Regions from separate parts of the Yersinia sp. 2541 StPb PI genome, predicted to be linked through region 3. Evidence: predicted binding sites of a transcription regulator. Region 3 holds the regulator's gene; each other region holds the start of a gene.

Region 1 (3,289 bases), 2.0 Mb from region 3:
TCGCCGTCAAATCTAAATATTTCGCCAGCGGCTTCTCTTCTGGATGAGGAAGATAAGGTAATTGCCCTAATTGTGGCGCAGGTAACCGTTCGCGTAGCATAGCAATTGTTTCGGCGTAATGAGCTAATCCGGGATTAATTCGATTTGCGACCCATCCCAATAAGGGTAATCCATCGTTGATAATGGCTTGTGCTGTTAATAATGCATGATTGATGCAACCTAATTTAATTCCGACGACTAAAATAACCGGCAATTGTTCCTGTATCACCCAATCAGAATAGAAACGCTGGTCATTCATCATAACTTTCCAGCCACCACAACCTTCGACCACAACCGTATCGGCTTTGGCGGATAAACGTTGTAATCCTTCGGTCATTGCACCGTAATTAATCAGCGTATCCGTGCAGGCATGGATAACATCCCCTTGCAGCGGGAATGGATTAACTTCCTGATAATCCAACTTTATAGAGGATGAAGCCTGCAAAATAAGTGCATCCTGATTACGCAACCCTTCAGGTGTCTCTTTACTTTCTGTCGCTACCGGCTTATAGCCTACCGCTGTTCTGCCATTTTGGCTTAAGGCCTGAAGTAAGGCCCGTGACACCACGGTTTTACCGACAGCAGTGTCGGTACCCGTCACAAATACACGCGTTAACATAACAATACTCCGCAATCTGGCCACTTAGACTCAAGTCTTTCCGCCTAACATTAGCGAAATTGGCAACATGGATAAAAGTCTAGGCGATGCCGACAACAGACAGCTTGCGTTAGCGCAAGGTTTTGCCGAACTGAGAGAGGTTTTTAACGGATAACACCAAATAATAGGAGGAATACATCGTACATACCCACTAATAATTAACCCATAATTATTAGTGTTAATACCTACCCTTGCAGCAACTTCACCAATAATGAACCGTTATATAACGCTTCTTTTACTAATGCAGCTCCTGGCATTGTGCCCTGATTAAAAAATGCTGTAGGTTCAACCAGAATATTCTCACTGTAAGCAGGTAGTGCTTGTTGACGAATACATGACGCAATTGCCGGATGTAGAATAGATGCGGCTTTATTTAATGGGGAACCGACCAGAATTTTTTCCGGGTTAAATAAATTGACCATAATGGCAATAATTCGGCCAACACTGTGGCCAACGCCCAGAATAATATCTTTAGCTAACTGATCGCCCGCCAGCGCCGCATCACATAAAGATTCAACATTCAGTGGAGAACTGTGTAATAGCGAACTCATTGAACCATTTAATCGTTGCTGGGCAATTTCCAACATATTCTCGATACTGGCAACTGTCTCAAGGCAGCCATGATTACCGCAATAACAGCGCTTGCCGTAGGGATCCACCTGAGTATGACCAATCTCCACTACGCTACGACTACCTGCGTGCAATACCCTTCCGGCAGTGATAACACCAGCACCGACGTTATGATCAATCACCACCTGGATGACATTCTGACAGCCACGTGAAGCACCATACAGTGCTTCGGCCATCGTCCAGGCACAAATATCGTGTTGTAGATAGACAGGTAATCCCGTGCGCTGTTCCAGTGCTGGGCCAAGCAGCATCTCATCAACATCATAAAACGGCATTTTATGCACAATACCCGCCGGGGCATCAATGATGCCAGGCATAGTAATTGCAATCGCAGTTAACCGCTCAAGCTTGTCTTGATGCCGAATAAAGAATTGATCAACTTCATTGAGAATACGATTAAGTAGCGGTTCAGGATGACTATCCGGTAACGGAATTTGATCCTCAACCACCAGTTTACTGCTGAGATCACGCAAGGCGAGAGTAATAGAACCGCGACTGATACGCCCAGAGACATAATGCCAAGCTTCGGTATCAAGAACTAAACCAATGGCAGGCCGCCCACGGCTGCCAATATCTTGATATTCGGTCTCTTTGACCAGATGAGCCTCAACCAGTTCCCGCACAATCTTCGTGATACTGGCCGGGGCCAGTTGCGCCCGTTTAGACAGTTCAATACGGGATATTGGGCCGAACAAATCAATCAGCCGATAAACGGCTCCTGCATTGGTCTGCTTGATTTGATCAATGTGCCCAGGCTGTCCATCCGTTATCACTGAACCGGCTCCTTCTCTGCCAACCGAGTATTTTTCGCGCTTCTAAATAAAGATTATCGGCTATGTTGGGGCTTTTAGTATATGCCGTCAACTATTTGATTAGTTATGTGATTTACTGCACATAATCACCGGTTTTCCTGGCTTTACTGCTGGTTATTTATACGGAGTCAGTTGGCGGGCGTCGCTTGAGTATCCTTAGCCATCAAGCGAATCAACGCTTCTGCTGGGGCGGTTACTGGCCGATGTTTATGATTAACCAACCACACTTCGGTGGTGGCATCAGGTTCAGCCAAAGGTAAATATTTCACCCCATCCACTTTTACTCGGGTAAATGAGGCCGGCAGTATCGACACGCCCAAACCAGAGGACACCAAACCGACGATGGTCATCGCCTCTCCTACTTCTTGCGTAATATAAGGCGTGATACCCGCGCGGGTTAATAGTGCGAGGATTTCATCATACAGGGCAGTACCCACTTCACGCGAAAAGAAAACAAAGGGTTGTTCTGCCAGTGAGCTAAATTTAACACTCCCCGAAGGTAAAGCCGCTAAGGGGCTTTTTTCGTGGACAACGGCAACCAAAGGTTCACGTAACAACAGACGATATTGCAGTGCCTCCGGCAATCGTGTATTGCGCATTACACCAAGATCAAGCCGCCCATCCAGTAAAGGTTCAATTTGCTGTCTACTGTTAACTTCCCGCATTTTGATATGCACTTGAGGATGCAGTTGCCGGAATGCCTGTAAATTTTTAGATACCGTGCTAATAAAAGGTGCCGATGAAGTAAAACCGATAGTCAGTTCGCCGGATTCTCCGCGATGCAAACGCCCCGCTTTTTCCGCTGCCGAATGCACTTGGGCTAAAATTTGGTAAGACTCCTTTAAAAACAAGGAGCCGGCTTGGGTCAGGCTGACATTACGGTTGTTACGCGCCAAGAGTCGGGCACCAATTTGCTCTTCCAAACTCTGAATTTGCTGGCTGAGTGGTGGCTGAGAAATGCGCAAGCGCTCTGCCGCCCTACCAAAGTGCAATTCTTCTGCTACGGCAATGAAATAACGTAAATGTCTGAGTTCAATACTCATTGCGCTCCATTGATATGTTTAAAGTCTCATTTATAATAATTAATATATTAGACAAAAAACTCAGCTATTTCTATGCTCTTCTCATTAAGCTAAATAGTGGCTAAATC
Region 2 (3,289 bases), 240 kb from region 3:
GTACTTACTACAGGAGTAGTTTCACATGACTTTTGCACTGAATACAGCCCGATATTCACGTTGGTTAGCGCCATTACTGGCGTTACTGGTGGTGTTCCAATTGACCGCCTGCGGGGATAAAGAGCCAGAACAACGTAAGGCTTTTATTGATTATCTGCAAAATACAGTGATGCGTAGCGGGATGAAACTGCCAACACTGAGCGAAGATCAAAAACAGAAATTTGGCCCTTATGTCAGTGATTATGCGATTTTAGTCACTTTTTCACAGCAGCTTACCAAATCTGTTGATGCCAGCTTGAGCCCGGCGATTGCTCAAATCAATGAGATTCGCGTGGCGCAGGATTATCTCGCCAAGCGTGATGCATTACAGCAGTCCGCAGGTGCATTGAACTTGTTAGTGCAACAGATTCGTACGGCAAAAACACAAGCCGATAGTGCGGTTGCTGCATTGAAACAGCCTGATGATTTGAAAGTGGTATTTAATAAAGCTTTCGATAATATTGTGACTCAGCCAGCCAATGTGTTGATCCCAGCAGTGCCGGTGATTTCTGCTTTTGTGCAGGATCTGGCACAAGTTGGTGATTTCTTGCAGCAGCAGGGAACGCAGGTCACTTTCAATAATGGCGGCGTTCAATTCCAGACCCCACAGCAAGCAGCGCTATATAACACGATGATGGCTAATTTAGTCGCCAAGTATCCGGCGATGATGACGGCACAGAAGAGTGTTGCGAGTGTCATGCAGTGATGGTTTTGGTTGATTTGATTTGATTTGATTTGATTTGATTTGATTTGGTGATCGGTTCGGTTGTTAGGACTGATCGAGTTATTCTTTCGGTTAGTATTTGATAAGTGAATAAGTTCGGTTGTTAAAGTAACTGAATTTACTTAACCTGCGATGAACCAACCGGCAAAGGGGCCATAAGCGTGGCCCCTTGTGCAATCCCGCGCTTGCGCGAAATATTGCCCTGCGGGTAAACCGTCCGCGTCTTTCGGGCTGACGAGCCAGCGCGATTCGCTCCTGCTCAAGCGCGCTTTTCGCGGGCGTCCATGCCCGCTCACTCTACCCTCATTCCTTGTCGGCAATATTCCTGATTGCGCTCAACGTCAAAACCATCGCTTTAGGTTTTGATTTTCTCTTTTGACTTTAAAAGCACATTTGAGCTGCCGAGTGAAGAATGAAGTCAGCGAAATCCGCCATGGACGGCGGATTTAGGCGTCATGAGCAGGGATGCGGCAACACTGCGAAGCAGTTTTGAACAACGCTTGCGTTGGCCCGAAGGGTAGCCTCAAAGAGGCCATAATAAAGCCGTCCCGCCAGCGTAATGATGAGCCGCAGGCAAGCGATACGTGCGCAAGCGCGGATTGTTAAGGCCCACGCTTATGGGCCTTAACTCGGTTGAGGCGACTGAGCTAAAATGACCTCGGAGCGTTTATCAACCGAAACCTGATCCGAACCTAAGCACTAAACCCATATCAACCGAAACCCGCTCCAATAATGTGCCCCCTTCCCCCTGTTATTTTATTACACATTTCTACCGAGAGTTGAGTCTGAGAGGTTATTAGCAGGGTGAATGTCTCATCTCCTCTCCACGAGCAAAAATAACTTGTGATTAACATCACATTTTCAAAACAAACTAACCCACGCAAAATGTGATTTATATCACTCTTATCGGGCTTTGTAGCTTAAAAATTCGTCGTCGTGGTTTTCTTACAGTCATTTAGTGTGATCTGCGTCAACAAGCACACCCCTATAATAGGGGGTTTGGTGTGACTTCTGTCACATAAATGCAGTGAGCTACGCGTGAATAAAGGAGCATGCTAGAGTTTGTTTTGCATACAGCGTGTTTGTATTCGATAACACCGGCGGGTTTTGCAGAACTGCCTCAACAAAACAATTATATCGCGCTCTTATTGTTAGCGCGTACCAATAGGGGTGTTTTATGTTTTCACCAGACGCAAAGGTCAGAATTCAAAATTTTGGCCGATTCCTCAGTAACATGGTTATGCCCAATATCGGGGCATTTATTGCCTGGGGTATTATCACCGCACTGTTTATTCCAACCGGCTGGCTGCCAAATGAAACGCTAGCCAAACTGATTGGCCCAATGATCACCTACCTGTTACCACTGCTGATCGGTTTTACCGGTGGCCGTTTGGTGGGGGGTGATCGCGGTGGTGTGGTGGGTGCTATCACCACCATGGGGGTTATCGTTGGTGCGGATATGCCAATGTTCCTCGGTGCGATGATTGTGGGTCCGCTGGGTGGCTGGGCAATCAAACACTTTGACCGTTGGGTTGAAGGTAAAATCAAAAGCGGCTTTGAGATGCTGGTTAACAACTTCTCAGCCGGTATCATCGGTATGCTGTTGGCGATTTTGGCCTTTATGGCGATTGGTCCACTGGTCGAAGTGTTGTCCCACGTGTTGGCTAAAGGCGTGCATATCATGGTGCAGCTTAACCTGCTGCCATTAACGTCTATCTTCGTCGAACCAGCTAAAATCCTGTTCCTGAATAACGCGATTAACCACGGTATCTTCTCACCTCTGGGTATCCAGCAGGCGACTGAAACCGGTAAGTCTATCTTCTTCCTGATCGAAGCGAACCCAGGCCCAGGTATGGGTGTGTTGATGGCTTACATGTTCTTCGGTAGAGGTAACGCTAAGCAGTCTGCTGGTGGCGCGGCTATCATCCACTTCTTCGGTGGTATCCACGAAATCTATTTCCCATACGTGCTGATGAACCCGCGCTTATTGCTGGCGGTTATTCTGGGCGGTATGACTGGTGTGTTCACTCTGACTGTGCTGAACGGCGGCCTGGTATCACCTGCGTCTCCTGGTTCTATCCTGGCAGTATTGGCGATGACACCTAAAGGTGCTTATTTTGCCAACATTGCTGCAGTTGCTGCTGCGTTTGCCGTCTCCTTCGTGGTGTCTGCTATCTTGCTGAAAACCTCTAAAGTCAAAGACGACGAGGAAGACAGTCTGGGAGATGCGACTCGCCGTATGCAAGATATGAAAGCGCAATCTAAAGGCGCACAAGCGGCGAATGCTGCCGCTGCCGCAGGCGACCTGACCACCGTACGTAAAATCATCGTAGCTTGTGATGCGGGTATGGGTTCTAGTGCGATGGGGGCCGGTGTGCTGCGTAAGAAAGTACAAGATGCGGGCTTGAGACATATCTCGGTGACTAACTGTGCTATCAACAACTTACCAGAAGATGTGGACTTGGTTATCACCCACCGTGATTTGACTGAGCGAGCCATGCGCCATGCGCCACAGGCACAACATAT
Region 3 (3,289 bases):
GGCACCCTCTGGCATTGGCAGATGCAATAGACCAGCGGCCAATATCAGCCCAATCAAGGTGCCGAGTGCACGGTGATGGATTCGTACCTTGGTGGCGTTATAACCGTTCTGCGTTACCAGCATCACAGTAAGCAAAATCCAATAAGGTTTGGGTAGATGAATTAAGTTACCGATATAGCTACCTGCTGCCAGTGTTACGCCCAGACGAGCCGCTTCCCGCAGTGCACCTGATTTGAACGACAGATAGCTGATCAACGCCGGCCAGAAAGGTTGTGGTTGTTGGCTGGACATCAGGTCACGGTCATACAGTGGTCGCCGGTCACTCAATAGCTGGGTCACGTGGCTGATATGGTAGTAGTAGAATTGTGCGACCGGGTTGTCTGGGTGTGCCTGTGCGATGCTTGCCAGTTCTGTCAGACCATCATCGGCAGTGAAATGCTCATCAGCATGGTGGTGATAGAGAATGTCGTTGGCGATGCTGCGCATTTGAGCTGAGATTTTCTGGCAATTACGGCGTATCACGCTATCAATCTGTGTCTGCTCCATTAACTCTTGTGCTTTTTCTGGCTGAATCAGGGCCGCAGTAATGTGCTCTTGCAAATCGAGAGCCATTTGGAACAATCCCAACAACCGTTTCTGTTCTTTCTTCGTGGTGTTATGAATCAGATTAAATTGCTGATAAAGCTGATTAATCTTGTCCATAATCGCCTGTTGTCTGTCCAGCAGCGGCGGTATCGATTTTTCCGGCTCAAGGTGCTGAGCAAACAGGCTGTATTTGGTGTCACAATAATCGGCTAGTAAGCGATAAAGCTGACTCAAAGGTTCGCGAATCGGTTGATCCTTGCAGAGTCGGAACCATAACCCGTTAAACACCCCATACCACAGTGTCCCTACGGCACACAGCAACGGGGCTTGCCAGATCGGAGCGCGGCCCACCATGCTGAGGCTGAAAATAGCAGCAATCAGTGCCGCGGGTAACAAATGGCCATTCAATTGGCTAATCGCCCCACTCACTCCTAGAACTAATGCCAGGCTGAGCATGACAGCAGGCAACGGAATACCCCATAGCAGCAGTTGCTGGGTTAGGAAGCTACTCACAGTAAACAGCGCGCCGCCGACCAGCAGACGCCGGAAAAAATGTTGGTGTGGTGTATCCAGTGAGGCAATGTTGCAACAGGCGGGTATCAGAGAAAACATCAAGCCCAGCCGAAGTTCGCCGAGAGCGAACCCTAATGCTGCAGGCAGGCAGAGCACTAATGTTTGGCGTAGTGCGTAATTAACTTCAGGATGATAAATAAGCCGTTGCCATTTCATAAAGGCCCCAGAAATTTATTGATCACAAAAGATTAAAAAACTGATGCCGACAGTATCGGCACCAGTTTAGGGGGAATTAACGGGTGCCGTAGACGACAATCGTTTTACCGTGTGCGGAGATCAGGTTTTGATCTTCCAGCATTTTTAGTATCCGCCCCACGGTTTCGCGGGAGCAGCCAACTATCTGACCAATTTCCTGGCGGGTAATTTTAATCTGCATCCCATCTGGGTGGGTCATGGCATCAGGTTGTTTTGCCAGATTAAGCAGCGTTTGTGCAATACGCCCAGTCACATCAAGGAAAGCAAGGTTGCCCACTTTCTCAGATGTAATCTGTAAGCGACTCGCCATCTGTGAAGATAGGCGCATTAAAATATCTGGATTGACCTGAATCAGCTGACGGAATTTTTTGTAAGAAATTTCAGCCACTTCACAGGCGGTTTTTGCTCTAACCCAGGCGCTACGTTCTTGGCCTTCTTCAAATAATCCAAGTTCGCCGATGAAATCTCCCTGATTAAGATAGGAGAGAATCATCTCTTTACCTTCCTCATCTTTGATAAGCACCGCAACGGAGCCTTTCACGATGTAGTAAAGCGTTTCGGCCTTTTCACCTTGGTGAATCAGCGTACTCTTCGATGGATATTTGTGGATATGGCAATGAGACAGGAACCATTCGAGAGTCGGGTCTGTTTGTGGCTTGCCGAGAACCATTCGCTGTTATCCTCTGTTGTTATCGCTGCCTAACATAACAGGGCTCAGAGTTCCCTGTACGGCGTGCTTATAAAATACACTTTCTCGTAGCATATTAATTTGCTCAACTGCCGAAAGGTATAGCCAAGATACGTACCGGGTAGAAACCCTCCACTGAGTATTGAGAAGCTACCCTATTTAATTCTAGAAACAACACTTTCGGTTCTGTTTGTAGCACAGGATGAAGCCAGTGTCTTGTGTTGTATCGCTTCAGCATGATGAACATCGGGTTACATTGCCAGTTTGTAAATGAAAGGGTAGTCTGGATCAGAAAATTTAACCGGGAGCAAGAGTTATGCAGGCACGTGTAAAGTGGGTTGAGGGGCTGACATTTTTGGGTGAATCGGCATCAGGTCATCAGGTGTTGATGGACGGTAATGCTGGAGACAAAGCACCGAGTCCGATGGAAATGTTGTTAATGTCAGCAGGCGGTTGTAGCGCGATTGATGTGGTCTCTATTTTACAAAAAGGCCGCAATGATGTGCGTGATTGCGAAGTGACATTAACCTCGCAGCGTCGCGAAGAGGCACCGCGTCTATTTACGCAAATCAACCTGCATTTTATTGTCAGCGGCAAAGGTCTGACCGACAAAATTGTGGAACGAGCCGTTGAGCTGTCAGCAGAAAAGTATTGCTCCGTCTCACTGATGTTGGGTAAAGCGGCGACGATTACCCACAGTTTTGAGATCCGTGACATCGCCTAAGCAAACCCTTCGTACTTGAAGCTGCAGGGTTGTTAGCTGCGTTCGCTCACCCGAATCACTTACTTATGTAAGCTCATCGGGATGAGTTCGTTTGCCGCCTACCTGCAGCTCCAATTACTTTGGGTTGGGATAGAGTCAAATTATTTTTCTCTCTCTCCAGCCATTGCTATACTGCGGCTTCAAGAATGAAGGAGATTAACCGATTTTCTCCCCTTCCAGCAACTGCTGCACTAGCGGCGCCATAATCAGCTCCATTGCCAGCCCCATTTTTCCGCCGGGTACCACCAATGTATTGATATTAGAGATAAATGATCCTTGCAACATCGCTAGTAAGTAAGGGAAATCAATTTGATCCAAACCCCGGAAATGAATAACCACAAAGCTTTCATCCAGTGACGGAATCGCTTTGGCAGCAAACGGATTTGATGTGTCAACGGTTGGCACGCGCTGGAAGTTGATATGAGTGCGTGAGAACTGCGGCGTAATGTAGTTGATATAATCATCCATGGAGCGCACTACGGAAT

What was found. The regulator CRP, encoded in region 3, controls carbon source genes, mostly activating them, when cyclic AMP is high. The targets are predictions, from matches to a motif close to ATGTGANNNNNNTCACAT.
Positions count from the first base shown of each region.
Region 1: a site for CRP is predicted at 2,206-2,223, ahead of mlc (sugar metabolism global transcriptional regulator Mlc). Genes of this name have one in related genera too.
Region 2: a site for CRP is predicted at 1,649-1,666, ahead of V1953_RS00165 (PTS mannitol transporter subunit IICBA). Genes of this name have one in related genera too.

Region 1 covers NZ_JAZGQB010000001.1:2,277,253-2,280,541, forward strand. Annotated here, with positions in the region: gene bioD (dethiobiotin synthase) at 1-658, opposite strand, end outside; gene mlc (sugar metabolism global transcriptional regulator Mlc) at 883-2,100, opposite strand; gene V1953_RS10145 (LysR substrate-binding domain-containing protein) at 2,268-3,182, opposite strand.
Region 2 covers NZ_JAZGQB010000001.1:37,523-40,811, forward strand. Annotated here, with positions in the region: gene V1953_RS00160 (DUF3053 domain-containing protein) at 26-745, shown strand; gene V1953_RS00165 (PTS mannitol transporter subunit IICBA) at 1,941-3,289, shown strand, end outside.
Region 3 covers NZ_JAZGQB010000001.1:279,841-283,129, forward strand. Annotated here, with positions in the region: gene V1953_RS01090 (YccS/YhfK family putative transporter) at 1-1,314, opposite strand, end outside; gene crp (cAMP-activated global transcriptional regulator CRP) at 1,391-2,023, opposite strand; gene V1953_RS01100 (OsmC family protein) at 2,358-2,765, shown strand; gene V1953_RS01105 (phosphoribulokinase) at 2,961-3,289, opposite strand, start outside.